2 regions of the Burkholderia sp. MR1-5-21 genome follow, and region 2 is predicted to be linked to the other one. Evidence: predicted binding sites of a transcription regulator. Region 2 holds the regulator's gene; the other holds the start of a gene.
What was found. The regulator FliA, encoded in region 2, starts transcription of late flagellar genes. The targets are predictions, from matches to a motif close to CTAAAGTTTNNNNNNNNNNNGCCGNTA.
Positions count from the first base shown of each region.

Region 1: fliS (flagellar export chaperone FliS) is a predicted target of FliA. The motif match lies at 9,687-9,713, and genes of this name have one in related genera.

Region 1 covers NZ_JBSAXD010000003.1:366,630-378,354, forward strand. The annotation lists gene ACV229_RS06250 (GMC family oxidoreductase) at 380-2,017, shown strand; gene ACV229_RS06255 (flagellar hook-length control protein FliK) at 2,029-3,414, opposite strand; gene fliJ (flagellar export protein FliJ) at 3,455-3,913, opposite strand; gene fliI (flagellar protein export ATPase FliI) at 3,919-5,475, opposite strand; gene fliH (flagellar assembly protein FliH) at 5,469-6,152, opposite strand; gene fliG (flagellar motor switch protein FliG) at 6,145-7,140, opposite strand; gene fliF (flagellar basal-body MS-ring/collar protein FliF) at 7,130-8,896, opposite strand; gene fliE (flagellar hook-basal body complex protein FliE) at 9,160-9,504, shown strand; gene fliS (flagellar export chaperone FliS) at 9,788-10,222, shown strand; gene ACV229_RS06295 (flagellar protein FliT) at 10,219-10,551, shown strand; gene fliK (flagellar hook-length control protein FliK) at 10,657-11,725, shown strand, end outside.
Region 2 covers NZ_JBSAXD010000003.1:14,527-26,251, forward strand. The annotation lists gene ahcY (adenosylhomocysteinase) at 30-1,451, opposite strand; S-adenosyl-L-homocysteine riboswitch at 1,483-1,602, opposite strand; gene ACV229_RS04700 (RNA polymerase sigma factor FliA) at 1,666-2,400, opposite strand; gene ACV229_RS04705 (nucleotide-binding protein) at 2,423-3,238, opposite strand; gene flhF (flagellar biosynthesis protein FlhF) at 3,231-5,024, opposite strand; gene flhA (flagellar biosynthesis protein FlhA) at 5,021-7,123, opposite strand; gene flhB (flagellar biosynthesis protein FlhB) at 7,120-8,331, opposite strand; gene ACV229_RS04725 (DUF805 domain-containing protein) at 8,799-9,179, opposite strand; gene ACV229_RS04730 (hypothetical protein) at 9,384-9,653, opposite strand; gene ACV229_RS04735 (DUF3443 domain-containing protein) at 9,688-10,938, opposite strand; gene ACV229_RS04740 (DUF2844 domain-containing protein) at 10,955-11,458, opposite strand.

The sequences.
Region 1 (11,725 bases), 350 kb from region 2:
GGGGACGACGCCGGTGCCGTTCGAATCCCGTGCACGGCGCGCATCGCCGCGCATGCGCGCGCGACGGTCGCCGTTTGAAACGAAATGCGGGGCAGGGGTGGCGCGGCCGGAAGACCCGGTCGGCACGCGGCCTGCAGAACGTGTCGCTGCATCAGTGTCTCTCCCATTTCGCGACAGATCGGCTTCTGGCGGCCGGGTGCGTCGCGCCAAGCGAATCCACGCATCTTAAATTTAGTTCACGCGCGCGTTTAGAGGAATCGCTCTTGAATCGGCGCGCCGCGTGCGCGGCGGCCATTCCTACAATGCGCGAACACTAGAAGATCAAAATTCGGGCCGCACGGCCGCGCCGGGCGCCATTCATGACATGAAGGAGACATGCATGCAATACGACTACATCATCGTCGGCGCGGGGTCCGGCGGCGCGAGCCTCGCGGGCCGGCTCGCCGACGCGTGTCCCGACGCGACGATCGCGCTGATCGAGGCGGGCTCGCACACGGAGCGCAACCTGCTCGTCAACATGCCGGTCGGCATCGCGGCGCTCGTGCCGCTCAAGCTCGGCACCAACTACGGCTACGAGACCGTGCCGCAGCCGGGCCTCGGCGGCCGCCGCGGCTACCAGCCGCGCGGGCGCGGGATGGGCGGCTCGAGCGCGATCAACGCGATGATCTACACGCGCGGCCATCCGCGCGACTACGACGAATGGGCCGAACTCGGCGCGACGGGCTGGGGCTGGCAGGACGTGCTGCCGTACTTCCGGCGCGCGGAAGGCAACCAGCGCGGCGCGGACGAATGGCACGGCGCGGACGGCCCGCTCACGGTGTCCGATCTGCGCTTTCGCAATCCGTTCTCCGAACGATTCATCCAGGCCGCGCACGCGGCCGGCTATCCGCTGAACGACGATTTCAACGGCGCGACGCAGGAAGGCGTCGGCTTCTACCAGGTCACGCATCGCGACGGCGCGCGCTGCAGCGTCGCGCGCGCCTACCTGTACGGCCGCAACCGGCCGAACCTGCACGTGATCACGGATGCGACGGTGCTGCGCGTCGGCTTCGACGGCAAGCGCGCGGTCGGTGTCGCGGTGTCGCGCAACGGGCGGGTCGAGACGCTCGGCGCGCGTGCCGAAGTGATCGTGTCGGCCGGCGCGTTCAACTCGCCGCAACTGCTGATGTGCTCGGGCATCGGCCCGGCCGACCAGCTGCGCCGGCATGGCATCGCGGTCGTGCAGGACGCGCCGGACGTCGGCGCGAACCTGATCGACCACATCGACTTCATCATCAACACGCGCGTGAATTCGTCGGAACTGGTCGGCGTCTGCTTGCGCGGGGTCGCGAAGATGACGCCCGCGATCGCGCGCTACTTCTCGAGCCGCACGGGGATGATGACGAGCAACGTCGCGGAGGCGGGCGGCTTCATCAAGAGCGATCCGTCACTCGACCGGCCGGATCTGCAGCTGCATTTCTGCACGGCGCTCGTCGACGATCACAACCGCAAGATGCACTGGGGATTCGGCTATTCGCTGCACGTGTGCGCGCTGCGGCCGTTCAGCCGCGGCACGGTGGCCCTCGCGAGCGGCGATGCGCGCGACGCGCCGCTGATCGATCCGCGCTTCTTCAGCGACACGCGCGATCTCGACCTGCTCGTGCGCGGCGCGCACGCGATGCGCCGCATCCTGTCGCAGGCGCCGCTCGCGTCGCAAGGCGGTCGCGAGCTGTACACGCGGCCGGACCAGACGGACGCCGAACTGCGCGCGACGATCGTCGCGCATGCCGACACGATCTATCACCCGGTCGGCACCTGCCGGATGGGTACGGACGCGCGCGCGGTCGTCGATCCGCAACTGCGCGTGCGCGGTGTCGAAGGCTTGCGCGTCGTGGATGCGTCGGTGATGCCGACGCTGATCGGCGGCAACACGAATGCGCCGTCCGTGATGATCGGCGAGCGCGCGGCGGAGTTCATCGTCGCGGCGCGCAAGGCCGGTGCGCCGCGCGGGCAGGCGGCCGCAGTGCACGGCCGGTGAGCTGCCAATGCTCAGGCAAACGTATCGACGAGGCCGGCGCGGGTCACGGTCGCGCCGGCCGCAGCGGATGGCGCGGCGTCGAGCGGTGCGTCGCCGCCTGACGGTGCGGCGTTCCCGCGCCGCGGCGCTTGTCCGCCGGCGAACGTCTGCTGCGGGTTCTGCTGTTGCGACGCGAAGCCGCCGTCGCTGACGGTCGCGCTGCCGAGACCGAGACCGCCCGCTTCCATCGCGTCGCGCAGCTTCGGCAGCGCGGCTTCGACTGCATCGCGCACCTGCGCGTGCTGCGACACGAACAGCGCATGCGCATGATTGTCGGCGACCCGCAGCACGACCTGCAGCGGGCCGAGGTCCGGCGGATTGAGCGTCAGCTCGGCGCTCTGCTGGTGCGCGTTCGACAGGAACACGACCTTCTGGCTCAACGCGTCCGTCCAGTCCGCGGTGCCGACGTGCGGGGCGAGCACGTTCGCGTTCGCGGCGGCGACGTTGGCGGCCGCCGGCGTCGTCTGCAGCGTGGGCTGGGCGGCGGCCGTCGCGGCGGCGAGCGCGGCGTGGGCCGGATCGGCGACATCCTGCGTCGCCGCGAGCGCGTGCGTCGCGCCGGCTGCCGGATCGGCTTTCGCGGCGGCTTCGGCCTGCAGCGATGGTGCGGCCGGCGTCGGTGTCTGCGCTTGCGCCGGGTTCGCCGCGAGCGTGCCCTTCGCGTCCGCGAGCGTCTTGTCGAAGGTCGGCACCTTCGGCGCCAGCGGCGCTGCGGTGGTCGCCGCAGTCTGCTGCGGCGTTGCCGCGCCACTGGCCGGCAGCGCGACGGCGTTCGTGCCGCCGGTGAGTTTTTCGAGCGCCGCGTGCAGCGCGTCGCGAGGCGATCCCGTTGCGTTCGTGCCGGCGGCCGACGCCGCGTCGCCGGCGTGCGTGAGCGTATCGGCGGACGGCGTGTCCGTTGTGGCCGTCGTGGCGGTGGTGCCCGTCGTGGCCGTGGTGCTGGTGGTGGCCATCGCGATCGCCGCGTTCGCCGCGTCCGTCGTCGCAGCCGTGCCGTCGGGGCGTGCCTGCAACTGCGCCTGCACGGCCGCCGCGGCGGCGAGCGCAGCCGCGTCCGGGTTGACGGTCGCGGTCTTGTCGTCGGACGGGTCGGATGACTTCGTGTCGTCGGCGGCTTTCGACATCGCGGCGGCAGCCACCGCGTGCCGCGACGGTGCAACGGAGGACGGATCGGATGCATTCGCCGCGGCCGACGCGCGCTGCGTCGCGACGGTCTGCTTGAGCGTGCGCGCGAACGGCAGCGGCGCGGCGGTCGCGCCGTTCGACGCGGACGTGTCGGACGCGTCGGTCTTGCGGGCGCCCTTGAGCGCGGAAGCGGCCGTATCGATCAGCGAGCCGAGCAGGGACAGGGAAGGCATGGCGTTCTCTCGTGCGTGTTCAGTGAGCGGCGCTGAGCAATCAAGCAGATTTGGCCGCGTCGGCCCGCATCCGCAGCACCTTCGCGGCATGCTCGTCGGCGTCGCGCTGTTCGCGCTTCGCGTCGCGCTGCGCTTGCTGTGCGACGCCGCGCGCCTGCAGGATCTCGTACGAGCCGACGGTACGCTTCTGCTGCTGCCAGTGCGGGCGTGCCTCGTCGATGCGCGCTTCGGCGGCGGCCAGCACGCGGCGCTGCTGCGCGATCGCCGCGTCGAGCGTGTCGAGGAACGCCTGGAAATTCCGCCAGTTGCCGGCGGGCATCCCCTGCTGCGCGGATTGCGCGAAGCGCGCGTGATACTCGTCGCGGTAGCGCAGCAGCGCGTCGAGCTGGTCCGCGGCCGCGGTGCGGTCGCGCTGCGCGACGCCGAGCTGCCGGGTCGCGTCGTCGAGGTTTTCCTGCGCGCGGTCGAGCAGGATCTGCAGCGGAAAGCCTTGGGCCATCGGTGTCAGCCTCCGTGAATGTCGAACAGCGCATCGAGCCCGGCGAGGCTCGACGCGAACGGTGCGCATTCGCGAAAGCCCTGCTGCAGGAACGACTCGATGCGCGGATAGAGCGCGATCGCGCGATCGAGCTGCGCGTCGCGGCCCGGCGCGTAGGCGCCCACCGCGATCAGGTCTCGGTTGCGCTGGTAGCGCGACAGCATCTGCTTGAACTGGCGCACGCGGTCGAGATGCGGCTCGTCGATCAGCGCGGTCATCGCGCGGCTGATCGACGCCTCGATGTCGATCGCCGGATAGTGGCCGGCTTCCGCGAGCGCGCGCGACAGCACGATGTGGCCGTCGAGGATCGCGCGCGCCGAATCGGCGATCGGGTCCTGCTGGTCGTCGCCTTCGGTCAGCACCGTGTAGAACGCGGTGATCGAGCCGCCGCCTTCCGGCCCGTTGCCGGTGCGCTCGACGAGCGCGGGCAGCTTCGCGAACACCGACGGCGGATAGCCCTTGGTCGCGGGCGGCTCGCCGATCGCGAGTGCGATCTCGCGCTGCGCCATCGCGTAGCGGGTCAGCGAATCCATCAGCAGCAGCACGTGCTTGCCCTGGTCGCGGAAATATTCGGCGAGCGACGTCGCGTATGCGGCGCCCTGCATCCGCAGCAGCGGCGACACGTCGGCCGGCGCCGCGACGACGACCGAGCGCGCGAGGCCGTCCTCGCCGAGAATCTGCTCGATGAATTCCTTCACTTCGCGGCCGCGCTCGCCGATCAGCCCGATCACGATCACCTCGGCGCTCGTGTAGCGCGCCATCGTGCCGAGCAGCACCGACTTGCCGACGCCGGAGCCTGCGAACAGCCCCATCCGCTGGCCGCGGCCGACGGTGAGGAGCGCGTTGATCGCGCGCACGCCGACGTCGAGCACGTGATGGATCGGCTCGCGGTCGAGCGGGTTGATCGACGGTGCGGTGAGCGGCGCGTCGACCTTCGACGTCAGCGGGCCCAGGCCGTCGAGCGGCCGGCCCGATGCGTCGACGACGCGCCCGAGCATGTCCCAGCCGACCGGCAGCCGCTTCGCGCCCGCGAGCGGATCCGCGACCGGCGCGCTTTCGCGCGGCCATACGCGTGCGCCGGGCAGCACGCCCGCGACATCGGTGGTCGGCATCAGGAACAGGCGGTCGCCGGAGAAGCCGACGACTTCCGCCTCCGCATGCGGCAGCGTGCTGCCGGGCGGCAGTTCGATCGTGCATTCGGCGCCGACCGACAGGCGCAGCCCGATCGTTTCGAGCACGAGGCCCGCCGCGCGCGTCAGGCGGCCGCACGGCCGCAGCGGCAGCGCGCGATGGCTGCGCGCGGAAAGCGCGTTCAGGTGCGAACGCCAGTGCGCGAGATGCGGATTGTGCGGCGCGCGCAGCGCGTCGGCTGCGGCGGCCGGCCGCGCGTCGTGCGCGTGGTGAGCGGCTTGTGTGGCTTGTGCGGCTTGCAGGGCTTCGGGGCCGTACGACGCAAGCGCGAGTTCGCGCTCGAGCGGCGTCATCCCGTCGTGCGCGAACGATTCGGGCGTGCGCGTCACCATGCGCTCACCTTGCCGATTGCGGCGGCGACGCGCTGCCAGCGGGTCGGCAGCGTCGCGTCGACTTCGCCGGTGGCCGCGTGCGCGCGGCAGCCGCCGCGCTCGATCGCCGCGTCGGTGCGCACGCTCCAGCCGAGCGCGTCGAGTTCTTCCTGCAGGTACGCCTCGATGACCGGCAGGTCGGCCGGATGCACCGCGAGGGTCGGCGCGCCGGACAGCGCGGGTTCGGCCGCGAGCACGTCGCGCACCGCGGCGACGAGCGCGGCGGGATCGTGCTTCACGTGCTGGCACACGACCTGCTGCGCGATGTCGAGCGCGAGCTGCGTGACGTCCGATGCGAGGTCGTGCTCGGCGGTGGCAATCGCTTCGCGAAACGACGCGGCGAGCGCCGCGAGTTGCGCGGCCTGCGCGCGCGCTTCGGCCTGGCCGGCCTCGAATCCCTGTTGATAGCCTTGCTCGTGGCCGGCCTGGTAGCCGTGCGCCTGGCCTTCGACATGGCCGGTCGACAGGCCCTCCGCATGCGCGGCGTCGCGCACGCGCTGCAGCTCCGCGGCGAGCGCGGCGGCGGCCGCGGCCGCGTCGTCGGGCGGCGGCGGGGGAGGCGGCGGGTCGAACGACGCCATCTCCCAGCGCTGGTACGCGGTCATGCCGCCCGCGCGGTCGCTCGCCGGATCAGACATACGCGTCTTCCGCCTTGCCGCCGAGCACGATCTGGCCGTTCTCGGCGAGGTTGCGCACGATCTGCAGGATGCGGCGCTGCTGCGTCTCGACTTCGGACACGCGCACCGGGCCGCGCGCGTCGAGATCCTCGGCGAGCAGTTCGGCCGCGCGCTGCGACATGTTCGCGAGGAACTTCTGGCGCAGCGCGGGCGGCGCGCCCTTCAGCGCGATGATCAGCGTCTCCGACTCGACTTCCTTGAGCACCATCTGGATCGCGCGGTCCTCGAGGTCGAGCAGGTTCTCGAACACGAACATCTGGTCGACGATCTTCTGCGCGAGCTCCGGATCGTACTGGCGGACGCTCTCGAGCACGCCTTCCTCGTGGATGCTCGTCATGAAGTTCAGGATCTCGGCCGCGGTGCGGATGCCGCCCATCGGCGCGCGCTTCAGGTTGTCGCTGCCGGATAGCAGGCCCGTCAGCACGTCGTCGAGCTCGCGCAGCGCGGCCGGCTGGATGCCGTCGAGCGTCGCGATCCGCAGCAGCACGTCGTTGCGCAGCCGCTCGGTGAAGCACGACGCGATCTCGGACGCCTGGTCGCGGTCGAGGTGCACGAGGATCGTCGCGATGATCTGCGGGTGCTCGTTCTTGATCAGCTCGGCGACCGCGCCCGAATCCATCCACTTCAGGCCTTCGATGCCGCTCGTGTCGCTGCCCTGCAGGATCCGGTCGATCAGCACGCTGGCCTTGTCCTCGCCGAGCGCCTTCGTCAGCACCGAGCGGATGTACTCGTTCGAATCGAGCGACAGCGCGGTGTGCTGCTCGGCTTCCTTCGCGAACTCCTGCAGCACGTCCTCGACCTGCTCGCGCGTGACGTTGCGCAGCGCGGCCATCGCCGCGCCGATCTTCTGCACCTCGCGCGGCGCGAGGAACCTGAATACCTGCGCGGCCTCTTCCTCGCCGATCGACATCAGCAGCAGCGCGCTCTTGGTCAAGCCTTCAGCGTTCATCGGACACCCAGTTTTTCACGACGGTTGCGACGATCTTCGGATCCTGGCGCGCGATCGTGCGCGCGTATTCGAGGTTGCGTTCGTAGCGGTTCTTCTCGCTTTCGAAGCCGAGCAGCAGCGCGTCGGTTTCGTCGGCTTCCTTCTCCGGCGCGGGCAGGCCGTCGAGCATGACCGGATCGTCGGGCGCCGGCAGCGACGGCGCGACCGGCTCCGGCGGCGGGAACGCGCGGCGCATCGCCGGGCGCACGAACATGAAGTAGAGCGCCGCCGCGGCCGCCGCGATGCCGAGCCATTTCGCGGCTTCCTTCGCCATTTCGATCACGTCGGGCTGGCGCCACCACGGCAGGTCGGCGTACGGATCGGTCGCGGTCGAGAACGTGCTGTTGACGACGTTCACCGAATCGCCGCGCTTCGCGTCGTAGCCCATCGCGTCCTTCACGAGCTGCTCGACCTGCGCGAGCTTCGCGGGGGGCAGCGGCTGCATCGTCACGTGGCCCTTCGCATCGGCGACCGGCTGGTAGTTGACGACGACCGCGACCGACAGCCGCTTCACGCTGCCCATCGGCTGCTCGAGGTGGCGGATCGTCTTGTCGAGCTCGTAGTTGGTCGTCTGGTCCTTGCGGTCGCTGACGGGCGTCGCCTGCGGCGCGTTCGGGCCGTTGCCCGCGACGATCGGCGCGGACGCCGGCTGCGGCGGCGTGTTCGACAGCGCACCCGGCACGCCCGATGCGCCGCCTTGCGACAGCTCGGTCGCGGTGCTGGTCTGCTGGCTGCGGATCGCGGCCTGCTGCGGCACGCCGTTCGGGCCGTAGCTTTCCGAGGTCTGCTCGATCTTCGAGAAATCGACGTCGGCGCTCACCTGCGAGCGCGCGTTGCCGGCGCCGAAGATCGGCGCGAGGATCGCGTCGATGCGCTTCTGCGTGTTGCGCTCGACCTGCTGCACGTACTTGAGCTGGCTCGCGTCGAGGCCGGTCGCGGACGCCGGCTGGGTCAGCAGGTTGCCGTCCTGGTCGACGATCGTCACGTTCTTCGCGGGCATGTCGGGCACGCCGGACGAGACCATCCGCGTGATGGCCTGCACCTGGCCTTCGTCGAGCACGCGGCCCGGGTAGAGGTCGACGAACACGGACGCGGTCGGCGCCTCGCGGTCGCGCACGAACACCGACGGCTTCGGGATCGCGAGATGCACGCGCGCGCCGCGCACCGCGTTGATCGATTCGATCGTGCGCTGCAGCTCGCCTTCGAGCGCGCGCTGGTAGTTGACCTGCTCGGCGAACTGGCTGATGCCGAATTTCTGGTTGTCCATCAGCTCGAAGCCGACCGAGCCGCCTTTGGGCAGCCCCATCGCCGCGAGCTTCAGGCGCGTCTCGTGGACCTGGTTCGCCGGCACGAGGATCGCGCCGCCGGCGTCCGCGAACTTGTAGGGAACGTTTGCCTGCTGGAGCGCGGCAATGATCGCACCGCCGTCGCGGTCCGACAGGTTGCTGTACAGCACGCGGTAGTCGGGTGCGCGGCTCCACAGCACGAGCGCGACGATCACCGCGATCGCGAACGCGGCGGCGATCACGAGCGGCAGCTTCGGGTTGCCCTTCATCCGTGCGATGCCGGGAATCCGTTCCGCGAAGCCGCCGATCCCGAAGTCCGCGCCCGCGCCGCCTGCGCCCGGCAGCGCCGCGGCCGCAGCGGCGCCGGGCGCGGGGCTGGCGAGGCCCGTGCGGGCGTCGGGATTGATCAGCGAATTGGCCTGCGAATCCATGCGTCGAGGTTCTCCGGAGCGGGGCGACTGACCCGCTCGGACGAGCGGGCGGACAATGACACGGTGCGATTATCGGGACGCCGCCCGTGATCCGATCGCCCGAAAAGAGCGGGGTTTCCCCCGTACTTTCGGGGCTTTGCCGGACCGTGCGCTGCTAAGCTTTGTTGCGATCCGGCATGGCGACCTGCGCAGCGTGGCGCGCGCGGGCAGCCGGCCACGGCCCCCGCCTTGGCCCATAAAGGCCCTTTATCTCTGGAGACGGCATGACGGCGAACGTGAGCGGAATCGGTTCGGTGTTGCAACAGATGCAGGCGATGGCTGCGCAGGCGTCGGGCGGCGCGGCGAGCCCGGCGGCGGCGCTCGCGGGCTCGGGCGCGGCGACGGCCGGCACGTTCGCGAGCGCGATGAAGGCATCGCTCGACAAGATCAGCGGCGACCAGCAGCGGGCGGCCGGCGAGGCGCAGGCGTTCGAGGTCGGCGCGTCGAACATCTCGCTGAACGACGTGATGGTCGACATGCAGAAGGCCAACATCGGCTTCCAGTTCGGGCTGCAGGTCCGCAACAAGCTCGTGAGCGCGTACAACGACATCATGCAGATGTCGGTGTGACCGGCGGGCGATCCCGGGGCGGGCCATCCCGCGGCGGGCGATCCCGCGGCCTGCCATCCGGGGGCGGGCCATCCCGCGGAGAGCGATCCCGGGGCGGTCCATCCGGTGCCGGGTCATCCCGCAGCCGGCCATCCGGCCGGGCGGCCGTCCGGCGACGGGCGACCGGGAAATCCCCGCCCCGTCTAAAGCTTTTCGTTTCCATTCCGATAACTCCGGGAGATGGCCGCGCCGTGCACCGCACGGGCGGACGCCCCGTATTCAAAGCATCAACAAGGAGAAGCGCATGTTTTCCCCAGGACACGCTGGAGCCAGTGCGTACGCGCGTGTCGGCGTCGAGACGGGGGTGATGGGCGCCTCCCCGCATCGCCTGATCGCGATGCTGTACCAGGGCGCGCGGCAGGCCGTCGCGCTCGCACGCATGCACCTGCAGCAGGGCAACGTGTCCGAGCGGGGCGAAGCGATCGGCAAGGCGATCCGCATCGTCACGAGCGGCCTGCAGACGTCGCTGAACCGGGACGCGGGCGTCGAGATCGCCGAGCGCCTCGATGCGCTGTACGACTACATCGGCAGGCGTCTGCTGGAGGCGAACGCGCAGGCGAGCGACGCGATGCTGGTCGAAGTCGACGGGCTGCTCGCGACGCTCGAGGAAGCATGGACCGGCATCGGACCGGAAGTCGCGCGGATGGCCGCACAACAGGCCTCGGAAACGTCGCGATGAACTGCAAGGCGGAGTACCTCGCACGCTACGAGGCGATCGCGGCCGTGTCCGGCCGCATGTTGCGCGCCGCGCGCAGCGCCGACTGGGCCGCGCTGTCGGCGCTGCAGCAGGAATACCAGCAGCTCGTCGACGGGTTGAAGGACGCCGGGCCGGGCGTCGTGCTCGACGAGTCCGAACTCGGCCACAAGCTCGACCTGATCCGCCGCATCCTCGCCGACGACGCGGCGATCCGCGACCTCGCGTGCCCGGAAATCGCGCGGCTGTCCGCGCTGTTCGAGACGCGGCGCTCGACGAAGGTGCTGACGGATCTGTACCGCGCGCGCAGCTGACCGCGCGGCGCGCCCCCGGAGGTTGTCCGGCATCGCCCGGCGCGTCGCGCCGGGCGCCGTTCGAGGTATTTGCATCGATGTCGCAGAGGTGAGCAGGCCCCGATCATGACCGGTATCGACACCGTAGCCGCCGCGTTGCTGGCAAGCCGTATCGACAGCCTGCTGGCCGACGTCGTGGTGCCGCCCTCCGGCGGCGGCGCGGCGGCGCAGGTCGGCACGCCGGCAGCCGGCGCGTCGCCCGCGCCGGTGCCGACCGCAACCGGCGCCAGCGCGCCGCAGGCGTCCGTGCAGACGGCGCTGTCCGACGTCGCGCTCGCGCTCGATGCGATCTCGCGCTTCGGCGGCGACGCGACGCCGGCCGTCGTCGGACGGCTGCCGCTGCTCGCCGATCCGTCCATCCTGCTCACCGATCCCGCGCCGCCGGCCGGCACGGCGGCGTCCGCACCGCAGGACGCACCGCGCGCGCCGGCGTTGCAGCCCGATCAGGCCATTCCCGCGACCCAGACCGCACGCGATGCGTCCGTCGCGACGCTGCGCGCGTCGCTCGCGCAGGCGGTCGGCGAAAGCGGTCTGTTCTACGAATCCCATCTCGCTCAATGGCTGGCCGGGCAGCGGCCGCTCGCCGCGCTGCTGCGCGAGCCGCAGGCGCGCCTGACCGCGCCGGCGCCCGCCGGCGCGGCCGAGGCGGCCGACGATGCGCTCGACGTGCTGCTCGCCGCGCGCTTGCCGCTGCCTTCGGCGGCGGCCCGGACCGCTGCGCCCGCCATGCCCGCGATGCCCGTGTCATCGGCCGGCACGCCGGCCGCCGCGGCGGCTCATGACTTGCTGTCCGCCAATGCGCTGGCGTCGCGGCTGTCCGCTGCGACGAACCCGCTCCAGGACGCGGCCGATTCCCGCTGGACGCCCGCGCGCGCCGCGCTGGCGGGCGCGGCGCCGGACACGCCGGCTGCGGCGCAGGCGAGCGTGCATCCCGCCGCGGTGCCGCTCGTGCGCCAGCAGCTCGACGTGCTCGCGACCGACCAGTTCCGCTGGATCGGCGAAGCATGGCCGGGCGCGCGGCTCGACTGGACGATCGAGCCCGACGGTTCGGGCGGGCAGGCGGCGCGCGGTGACGACGCGGGCGACGGCATCGCGTGGCGCACGCGCCTGACGCTGACGCTGCCGTCGCTCGGCA
Region 2 (11,725 bases):
CCGCCCGGCCGGGCGGCGGCAACGCGTCATCAGTAACGGTAGTGGTTCGGCTTGAACGGACCTTCCTTCGACACGCCGATGTACGACGCCTGTTCGTCCGACAGCACCGACAGGTTCGCGCCGATGCGCGCGAGGTGCAGGCGCGCGACCTTCTCGTCGAGGTGCTTCGGCAGCACGTACACCTTGTTCGCGTACTCGCCGCCGCGCGTGAACAGCTCGATCTGCGCGAGGGTCTGGTTCGCGAACGAGTTCGACATCACGAACGACGGGTGGCCGGTCGCGCAGCCGAGGTTCACGAGGCGGCCTTCCGCCAGCAGGATCACGCGCTTGCCGTCCGGGAAGATGATGTGGTCGACCTGCGGCTTGATGTTTTCCCACTGGTACTGGCGGGTCGACGCGACGTCGATTTCCGAGTCGAAGTGGCCGATGTTGCAGACGATCGCGTTGTGGCGCATCGCTTTCATGTGATCGTGGTTGATCACGTGGTAGTTGCCGGTCGCCGTCACGAAGATGTCGGCCTTGTCCGCCGCGTATTCCATCGTCACGACGCGGTAGCCTTCCATCGCCGCCTGCAGCGCGCAGATCGGATCGATTTCGGTGACCCACACGGTCGCGCCGAGGCCGCGCAGCGACTGCGCGCAGCCCTTGCCCACGTCGCCGTAGCCCGCGACGACCGCGACCTTGCCCGCGATCATCACGTCGGTCGCGCGCTTGATGCCGTCGACGAGCGACTCGCGGCAGCCGTACAGGTTGTCGAACTTCGACTTCGTGACCGAGTCGTTCACGTTGAACGCCGGGAACGGCAGGCGGCCGTCCTTTTCCATCTGGTACAGGCGGTGCACGCCGGTCGTGGTTTCTTCGGTCACGCCCTTGATGTGCGCGAGGCGCGTCGAGTACCAGTTCGCGTCGATGTCGAGGTGGCGCGCGATCGACTTGAACAGCGCGACTTCTTCCTCGTTGGTCGGCTTGGCGATCACCGAGCGATCCTTCTCGGCCTTCGAGCCGAGGATCAGCAGCAGCGTCGCATCGCCGCCGTCGTCGAGGATCATGTTCGCGAACTCGCCGTTCGGCCATTCGAAGATGCGGTGCGAGAACTCCCAGTATTCGTCGAGCGATTCGCCCTTGAACGCGAACACAGGCGTGCCGGCTTCGACGATCGCGGCCGCTGCGTGGTCCTGCGTCGAGAAGATGTTGCACGAGGCCCAGCGCACGTCCGCGCCGAGTGCCTTCAGCGTCTCGATCAGCACGCCCGTCTGGATCGTCATGTGCAGCGAGCCTGCAATGCGCGCGCCCTTCAGCGGCTGCTGCGCCTTGTATTCGTCGCGGATCTGCACGAGGCCCGGCATTTCGGTCTCGGCGATGTTCAGTTCCTTGCGGCCCCAGCCGGCGAGCGACATGTCGGCGACGAGGTAATCGTGGGTAGCTTGGGAATCGATGATGGCGCTCATCACGCCCTCCTTTCTAAAAAAGTTCTAGAAAATGGTGACGTGAGCGCCGTTCAGGAAGCGGCGGCCGGCGCGATGCGCCGCGGCCCTGCCCGCTTGGTGAAGCCTTCCGAGCCTGGCGAACGCATGATCGTCCGTCGCAACGCTCCTCGGAAAACGGGAGGGATTGTAGCAAATCGGCGGGAAGATTGCGTACCCGCCGCGCATGCATTTGAAAGGGTCAGGATTCCGCGCCGACCCACGCCTGCTCGCGCAGGCGCGCGCGCAGCCGCGCGACCGCCTGGCTGTGCAGCTGGCACACGCGCGATTCGCTGACCTCGAGCACCGCGCCGATCTCGCGCAGATTCAGACCCCGTTCGTAGTACAGCGACATCAGCAGCTTCTCGCGCTCCGGCAGCCGCTCGATCGCTTCGACGAGCGCCTCGCGCAGGTGCTCGTCGAGCAGCGCCGACAGCGGATCGGCATGATCGACGCGATAGCGGTCGAGGAACGGCTCGTCGTCCGCCGCGCGGTCGAAATCCTCGTAGTAGATGAGCTGGCTGCCGTGCAGGTCCTGCAACATGCCCTGGTATTCGTCGAGCGGCATGTTCAGGTGCTGCGCGATCTCCGCCTCGCTCGCCGCCCGCCCGAGCTGCTGCTCGACCCGGTGCACCGCATGCTCGACCTCGCGCGACGTCTTGCGCAGGCTGCGCGGCAGCCAGTCGTTGCTGCGCAGCTCGTCGAGCATCGCGCCGCGGATGCGCTGCGTCGCATAGGTCTCGAACTGCGCGCCCTGGTCTTCCTTGTAGCGGCCGGCCGCGTCCATCAGGCCGATCATCCCCGCCTGGATCAGGTCGTCGAGGTCGACGCTCGCCGGCATCTTCGCGACGAGCTGCAGGCCCAGGCGGCGCACGAGCGGCGCGTATTGCGCAAGCACGTCGGCCTGGGAAATCTTTCCTTGAGCGTTGTACATCATGGCTCTCTCCTTCCGGTGGCGCTCACGCGGCGTGCGCCGCACCTGCCTCGAACGACGTGCTGCCGCCCGCGCGGACCGGGCCCGCGCCCGGCCTCGGGCGCAGCGGCCAGTACAGCAGGTCGGCGGCAATCTGCCGGTAGTCGCGCGCGGCCGGCGACGTCGGGAACGCGTCGACCGCCGTGCGCACGAGCTCGCGCGCGTGCTCGACGAGCGGATCGGCGCTCACGCAGCCGGCGTCGCCGATCGACACCGCCAGGTAGCGGCTCGCGACGCCCGCGAGGTTGTCGTACGCGGTCTTCGCATCGGCCTGGCTGCCGACGTGGTTGGTCAACACGCGAAACTGCGCGATCGCGTGCGCGAAATGCAGCCGCTTCATGCACGCGTACGCCTCGGTGATCGCCTGCGCGGCAACGCGCGTGACGATCAGCACGTCATGCGCTTCGCGCGCGAGCGCCGAGAATGCGCCGTCCGTGCCGAGCTGCGCATCGACGAGCACGATGTCGGCCGCCCCGTCGATGAAATCGCTCAGCTGCGCGTCGCTGTAGCCGGCGCGCGCGAGCCGCGCCGCCGCGCACACCGCGAAGCCGCCGGCGACCCGCGCGCGCGCGCCGTCGCGCAGCCACGCACCGGCGAGCGTCGCGGCAGCCGAGTGCACGTCGGCGCGCTCGTCGACGACGAGCACGTCCTTGCCGAGCGCCGTCAGCGCGGCGGCGAGGTTCACGACGGTCGACGTGCAGCCGACGCCCGCCGGGCCGCCCGTCACCGCGACGATTCTCGAGGCGCGCCCGGCCAGCAGGCGCCGCAATCCTTCAGCCTGATCGATCATGCGTTTATCCAAAGCGAACCTCGTGCAGCTCGGCGGTGGAACGTGCGGTCAGCGCGGAAAGCAGCGTGGGCATGTCATCGTCGTGCGGCACGAAGGGCGAGCCGTCACGCGGCACACAGAACGCACTCTTCAACAGGAATTTCTTCGTCGCGACGTACAGGTTCTCCGGCACCTTCTGGCCGGTCGACACGTAGTGCACGGGCAGCTTGTAGCGGATCACCGTGTCGAGCACGCCGCCGAGATGGGTCGCCTCGTCGAGCTTCGTGAGGATGCAGCCGGCGAGATCCGGATGGTCGCCCGCGCTGCGGTACGCCTGCACGACCTCGTTGAGCGTGTCGCCGTGGCTCGTCGCGTTAAGCAGCAGCAGGCGCTGCACCGGCGTGTTCGCGCCGTGCAGCATCGCGATCTGGTCGGACAGCGCGCGGTCGCGCTGGCTCATGCCGATCGTGTCGATCAGCACGATGTGCTTGTTGCGCAGCTCGGACAGCGCGAGCTCGAGATCGCCCGCGTCCTTCACCGCATGCACGGGCACGCCGAGGATCCGGCCGAAGATCCGCAGCTGCTCGTGCCCGCCGATCCGGTAGCTGTCGGTCGTGAGCAGCGCGACCTTGCTCGCGCCGAAGCGCATCACGCAGCGCGCGGCAAGCTTCGCGGTCGTCGTCGTCTTGCCGACGCCCGTCGGCCCCATCAACGCGAACACGCCGCCGCGCTCCATCAGCGCATCCTCGCTTTCGAGCACCGGCAGGTTCGCCGCGAGCACCGTCTGCGCCCACTCGGTCGCCTGCTCGAGCGTGTCCGAGCCTTCGCCCTGCGGCAGGTTGTCGACCATCATCCGCACGAGCTGTGCGGAGAAGCCGGCCGCGAACAGGTGTTTCGTCAGCGCGCCGTGCACGGGACTGCGGCGCTGGCGTTCGTGCCACATCAGGCTGTCGAACTGCTCTTCCATCATCCCGCGCAGCGCGCCGAGCTCGTGCATCACCGTGTCGTTGACGATCCGCTCGATGCGCGCCTTGACCGCATCGGCAACGGCCGCGGCCGTATCGGTCGGGATGCGCGTGCGCTCGGCTGCCTTCGGCGCCGGTGCGTCGGCCGCGCGGCGCGGCGCGCCCGCATCGACCGGGATCCGGCGTGCGGCGTCGCGTACGATGTCGCGCGCCCATTCGGGCGGCAGCACGTCGCCGGCGCGCGGCGCGCGGGCGGTGTCGACCGGGGCGCGGTGGCCGCCGTCCGCCGCCGGCGCGGGCTGGCTGCGGGCGGCGAGCGCCTCGCGCTGCTGCGTGAGGCGCTTCGCATGCTCGACGAGCCACGGCGCGGGTTCGGAAGGTGCGGCAGGCGATCCTGCGGCAGGCGATCCTGCGGCAGGCGATCCTGCGGCAGGCGATCCTGCGGCGGGCGATCCTGCGGCGGGCAATCCTGCTGCGGGCGATCCCGCGGCAGACGCTGCGGCAACCGGCTCATCGGCCGCCGGCGCATCGGCCGCTTCGGCGCTCGCGCCGAACACCGACGAGAACACGTCCGGCAGCCCGCCGTCGCCCATCGCATACGGATTGGCGGCTGCGCGCGCGCGTGGCGCAAAGCCCGCCAGCGCCGCGCCCGGCTGCGCGGCGACCTGGGCAAGTCCCGGCGCCGCGACGGGCGGCGCGATCGCAGCCAGCTCGGCGTCGGCGAGCGCGGTGATCTCGACGCTGCCGTCATCGAGCGTGCGGTTCGACAGCACGACGGCGTCGGCGCCGAGCGCCTCGCGCACGAGCCGAAGCGCGTCGCGGCTCGTTGCGCCGGTGAATTTGCGAATGTTCAAGCGGAACCCCCGATGACGTTAACGACCTTGATCGTGCGTGTGTCCGGCACTTCGGCGTACGACAGCACTTTCAATTGCGGCAGGCTGCGGCGCAGGAAGCGCGCGAGCATCGCGCGCAGCGCGTGCTGCACGAGCAGCACGGGCGGCAGCCCGAGATTCTGTTGACGCAGCAGCGCTTGCTGCGTGCCGGTCAGAAGGTTGTGCGCGAGACCGGGCTCGAGGCCCGGATTCGCGCCGGTGGCGAGCGCCTGCGACAGCACGCGCTCGAGATTCGCGTCGAGCCCCATCACCTGCATCTCGCCCGCGCCCGGATACCACTGCTGCGTGATCGCGCGGCCGAGCGACAGCCGCACCGCGGCCGTGATGTCGTACGCGTCGGTGACGCGGCCAGCCTGTTCGGACACGGCCTCGATGATCGTGCGCATGTCGCGGATCGGCACGCCTTCCTCGAGCAGGTTCTGCAGCACCTTCTGCAGCGTCGTCAGCGAGATCGTCTTCGGCACGAGGTCCTCGACGAGCGACGGCGCGTCCTTGCCGGTGCGCTCGATCAGCGCCTGCACTTCCTGGCGGCCGAGCAGCTCGGCCGCGTGCTGGACGACGAGATGGTTCAGGTGCGTCGCGACGACGGTGCTCGCGTCGACGACCGTGTAGCCGTACACCTGCGCCTGCTCGCGCAGCGCGATGTCGATCCACACGGCCGGCAGGCCGAACGCCGGATCGTGGGTCGGCGCGCCGGGCAGCGCGGCCGTCACCTGGCCCGGGTTGATCGCGAGCCACTGGCCCGGGAACACCTCGCCCACGCCGATCTCGACGCCCTTCAGCGCGATCCGGTACGCGTTCGGCCTCAGCTCGAGGTTGTCGCGGATATGGATCACGGGCGGCAGGAAGCCGATTTCCTGCGCGAACTTCTTGCGGATACTCTTGATGCGCTTGAGCAGTTCGCCGTCGCTGTTCTTGTCGACGAGCGGGATCAGCCGGTAGCCGACTTCGAGGCCGAGCGGATCGATCAGCTGCACGTCGTCCCAGCTCGCCTCGTGGCTGTCGGCGGGGAGCGCCGCGGGCGGCGCGATGTCGGTGATGTCGCCGGCCGCCTTGCGGGCCGCCGCGCGCTTCGTCTGCGTGCGCGCGAGCCAGATCGCGCCGCCGCCGAGCAGCAGGAACGCGAAGTGCGGCATCCCGGGGATCAGCCCCATCAGCACGATGATCGCGCCGGTGATCGTCAGCACGCGCGGGTTCGTGAACAGCTGGCCGGTGATCTGCGTGCCGATGTCCTCGTCGGTCGCGACGCGCGATACGATCACGCCGGCCGCGGTCGAGATCACGAGCGACGGGATCTGCGCGACGAGGCCGTCGCCGATCGTCAGCAGCGTGTAGTTCGTGCCGGCCGCCGCGAAGCTCATGTCGTGCTGGACCATCCCGACGATCAGCCCGCCGATCACGTTGATCGCCATGATGATCAGGCCGGCGATCGCGTCGCCGCGCACGAACTTCGACGCGCCGTCCATCGAGCCGTAGAACTCGGCTTCCTGCGCGACCGCCTGGCGGCGCTTCCTCGCCTGCTCCTCGTTGATGAGGCCCGCGTTCAGATCGGCGTCGATCGCCATCTGCTTGCCGGGCATCGCGTCGAGCGTGAAGCGCGCGGACACTTCGGCGATCCGCCCCGCGCCCTTCGTGATCACCATGAAGTTGATGATCATCAGGATCACGAACACGACGATGCCGACCGCGAAGTTGCCGCCGACGAGGAAGTGGCCGAACGCCTCGATCACCTGGCCGGCCGCGTCCGGGCCCGTGTGGCCCTCGAGCAGCACGACGCGCGTCGACGCGACGTTCAGCGACAGCCTGAGCAGCGTCGAGAACAGCAGCACGCTCGGGAACGCCGCGAAGTCGAGCGGCTTCATCGTGTACATGCTGACGAGCAGCACCATCACGGACAGCGCGATGTTGAACGTGAACAGCAGATCCAGCAGCAGCGGCGGCAGCGGCAGGATCATCATCCCCAGGATCATGCAGATGAGGATCGGGCCCGCGAGCGCGCGCAGGTTGGTCCCCGCGAGCAGGTTCGGGCGCTTCGCGAACAGGTTGGCGGGCGTGCTCATGCCGTGCCTCCTTGCGTGCGGGCGTTCGTGCCCAGCACGTCGTCGGCTTCGTCGCGCTCGTCGTCAGCGGACACCGACGCGCCCTTGTCGAGGTCGGCCGGCACGTCGAGATCGACCGGCACCGCCGGGAACGCGCCGCCTTCCACGCGGAAGCGCTTGAGCTGGTACACCCACGCGAGCACTTCGGCGACCGCCGCATACAGCGAGCCGGGAATCTCGCGCTCGAGTTCGACGTTGTGATACAGCGCCCGCGCGAGCGGCGGCGCTTCGAGCAGCGGCACGTTGTGCTCGGCCGCCAGCTCGCGGATCCGCGCGGCGACGAGGTTCACGCCCTTCGCGACGACCTTCGGCGCGCGCATCTCGCCGTCGGTGTACTGCAGCGCGACGGCGAAGTGCGTCGGGTTCGTGACGACCACGTCGGCCTTCGGCACGGCCGCCATCATCCGGCGACGGGCGATCGCGCGCTGCTGCTGGCGGATCCGGCCCTTCACGTGCGGATCGCCTTCGTTCTCGCGATGTTCGCGCTTCACTTCTTCCTTCGTCATGCGCAGCTTCTTGTTGTACTGCCAGATTTGATACGGCACGTCGAGCGCCGCGACCACCAGCATGCCGGCGACCGTCGTGCCGCAGCACACGGCGACGAGGTGGAGCGCATCGGTGAGCGCCGCATCGAGCGGCTGGGTCGCGAGGCCGAGCAGCTCGTCCTTCGCGCGCCAGATCGCGACGCCACCGATCCCGCCGACGACGAGCGTCTTCGCGAGCGACATCCCGAGCTGGATCGGCCCCTGGATCGAGAACATCCGGCCGAGACCCGTCAGCGGATTCAGCCGGTCGAATTTCAGTTCGAACGTCTTCGACGAGATCAGCCAGCCGCCGAGCGCCATCGGCGCGAACAGCGCGGCAAGCCCCGTCAGCGCGAGCAGCGGCGCGAGCGCGGTGAGCCCTTCGAGGCCCGCGCTGCCGGCCGCCGACAGCATCCGGTGCGAATCGAACGCGGTCGCGCGGTCGAATGCGAACGCGCCGCGCATCATCGTCTGCAGGTGCATGCCGATCGGTCCCGCGAGCAGCCACGCGCCGTAGAAGCCCGCCGCGAGCAGCGCGAACGAAGCCAGTTCGCGCGAACGCGCGACCTGCCCCTCCTCGCGCGCCTTCTCGCGGCGCCTCGGAGTGGCGGCTTCGGTCTTGTCGAGATCGCTCTCGTCTGCCACGGGGCCTCCAGACGGATACGGCGGAATGCCGCTTTCCAGTGACACCGATTATTCATGGAGGCGTCAAACGCCGATCGGTCGAGCAAAGCCGGGAAAGGGGGGTATTTCGGGGAATCGGGCGCGGGCGGGCGCAAGCGCGAATGGCGCGGCGACGAGGCTTCGCCGGGCGGGGCCGCGGGCAGGTTCGCGCGTGTGCGGCGGACGGCGCACGCGGTGCGCGGGCGCGGAATGCGCGGCGTATCAGGTCAGATGGAGTCGGCGGGCGGGGATGCGGTGCTGGCGGTGCTGGCCGTACTGGCGGAGTGCCGGGGGGCGCAGGGCGGGATGCAAACCGGAACCGGCGACAACAGGAATCACAATCCTGGGCCCGACCGGCGAAAGCGGCCCGGCCGGGATACACGGCGGCGGCCGCCCGCGCATCGCGACGAGACGCCGCGCAGCAGCACGGCGTCTCGCTGGGACGGCGCTCAGGCCGCGGCGATCGGGTCGGCGCCGAAGCGATTCGGGCCTTGGTTGCCGCGCGAGCACATCCAGATGAACAGGATGATCCCGCCGACGATCGGAATGAAGGCGATCAGCAGGAACCAGCCCGAACGGCCGATATCGTGGAGCCGGCGGACCGTCACCGCGAGACTCGGCAAGATGAGCGCGAGCGACACCAGCAACGCGACGATCGACAGGAGCAGCGCGACCGTGGATGCCTCACGGGCCACCACCGCGATTACCTGGCAACCGAGCGACACGATGAACGTGAGCAACGCGAAGTACCAGTATTCCGCACGGCGCGCGCGGCCATCGAACTTCGCATATTGGTTGAATACCGAACGAATGGCTTCAGGGAAATTCATTTTTTTAGCCCTCATGTTTTTTGAAATTATCGACAACCCCGGAAACAACGCGTGCATTATAGGTGGAATCCGATGACGTTCAATCGCTTTTCATCCGGCGTCCGATAACGGGATTGAAGCCCGGTGCGCGGCGCGGCCGGCCCAACGCGCCAGCGGCGACGCCGGCGTCATATCGGCCGGGATAACGCCCCCCACATTGTCAATTCACACCGCGTCATTTTTGAAGATTTGCAAGAACCTGACAGAACCGACAGTCACCGAAAATGAAAGAGCGGATATTGGCGGGCGAATGAATATCGCCGCCATAATCGTTCGCTTCGGCCATGCAAAGGCCGACCGGCCGGCCGGATAACGGAATCGGAATGCGGGAACAGGCCGCCGGGATAATCCGGCGATTATCGCCGCCCGTGCGGTGGCGTCCTTCGCAGCGGCGCTGGCCTGCGCCGCCAGAATGAAAAAAAAGGGGGCGAACATTCGCCCCCTCGTGATGCCGCTGCGCTGCCGCGGGTCAGTACGCGACGTAAGGCGCCGCGCCGCCGTTCGAGGTGAGGTCCATCCCGAAGTAGATCGTCTTGCCGTAGAAGTGCGGCAGGCCGATATCGAGCCACGCCGACGAGCCGAACGGTCCGGCGATGTCGTTGAATGCGAACGTCGACGCGTTCGAGAACAGCGAGTCCGCGTTCTGTACCGACATCGACACGTTGCTCGCCGTGCCGTTCAGGCCCACGAGCGTCGCCGTGTAGGTGGCCGTCGACGCCGGGCAATAGAACTGCGTATTGCGCGAGCACACGGTCTGCGCCGAATCGTTGAAGAAGTACGCGTTCGAGCCCGTGTCGAAGAACGCGGTCACCGTGCGGCCGAGGAACGACGAGTTCTGCAGGTCGCCTGTCGTCGTCGACGTCAGCTTGGTCGTGGCCCCGAGCTGGTTGTTCGACTGCGTGCCGATCCCGAACGTCAGTGTCCCCGTCGCGCTGCCCTGGCCGTTGCTCGAGATCTGCGGCATCTGCACGATCACGCCATTGTTGTCGCTCGCGAAACGCTGGACCGGATTGGCCACCTGCTGCGACAGCGATACGAGCGTCACCGCGCAGCTCGAATTGCCGTTCGGGCAAGCGTAGTAGTTGTTGTTCACCGCCGACGTCGACGTCGTGCAGGTCGTCCCGCAGTCGTACGGCGCCGGCCCGATGCCGAGGATCCCGTTCGCGCCGAGCGCGCTCGCGGAGTTCGCCGACGCGCCGCCGTTCGTGCACGAGGTCGGTACGTTTGTCGTGCCGAGGTCGCCGATGATCTGCACCGGCAGCGAGCTCGCGGTCTCGCCGCTCACCTTCAGGTCGATGGTGCGCACCGAGCCCCACGTGTAGCTCGACACGAACTTGCCGCATTCGGCGATCGGCGCGCCGCCGCTCGTGGTCGTCGTGGGCAGGCTGCCGATCACGCCGGACACCGCGCTGCTGACGAGCCGCAGACCGTATGACGCAGTATCGACGAGCACGTTGTTGACGACCTGGCAATTCGACGTGCCGGGTGCGCAGACCGTCACGCTGACGGTCGGAATGTTGATCACGTTGGCGACGCCCTGGGCCACGGTGATGACTGCGGTATTCGCGGCGCCGGTCGAGCCGCCGTTACCGCCGTTACCGCCGTTGCTGCCGCCCGAGGAACCGCCGTCGCCGCCGCCGCACGCGGTGACGAGCACGGCCGTCGCGGCTGCGACGCTCAGCGCGCCGAGCCAGCGAATGAAGTTACGAGGAATACGCAAGATCGGTCTCCCGCTGTCACTGGATGTCGTTGCCGGTGAAACCGGCGGGCAGCGCCTGCGGCAGCCACGCCTCACCGGAGAAGGCGCCCATGTGGCCGCCCGTCCGGATCACGAGGCCGCTCGTATCGACGGACACGGGCGCGCGCCAGCCGCGCGCCTTGTGCGCCGCCTCGACGCCAGCGGTGTATTGCGGGAAATAGCTGCCGAAAATCGATGCGAGATCCGGCATCGTCGGCCCTTGCCACGCGACGCCGAACACGGTGCCGGCGGCGGACGTGTATTCGCGGATCACGGTGCCCGAGCCGAGCGTGATCTCGCGAACGGTGTAGGTCGCCGTGCTCGCCGACGAACCGTCGGCCGAGCGCATCGCGCGCTGCAGCGCGCGCACGGAGGCGGCGTGGTCGTCGGCCGGCGGCGACATCGGCGCGCCGCCCAGTTCCGCGTGCGCGTGGACGCTCCACAGCACGCTCATCAACGCCGCCGCGGACGCGGCAGCACAGCCCAGACGTTTCAGCTTCACGTTCCCCCCCAGGGACTCGCCTCGTTGTAGGCGGCGCCGACAGCGTCGCCGGCACCGCAGCCCAGCCTCAAGACAGACAAAAGAACGATGTTCTGATGCCGCTGATCGGATGTCACTGACGCGTAGTATGCCTGCTGAGTGTGTCCAAGTGTCAATTCAGCACATTCCAGGCCCGGCGCCGACCGGCTGGATGCGCCGCCGCACGGGCCTCGGGGCTGGCCGGCGCGCGTCTGCGGAGACGGCGCCGGGTTCCGACGACGCGAGACG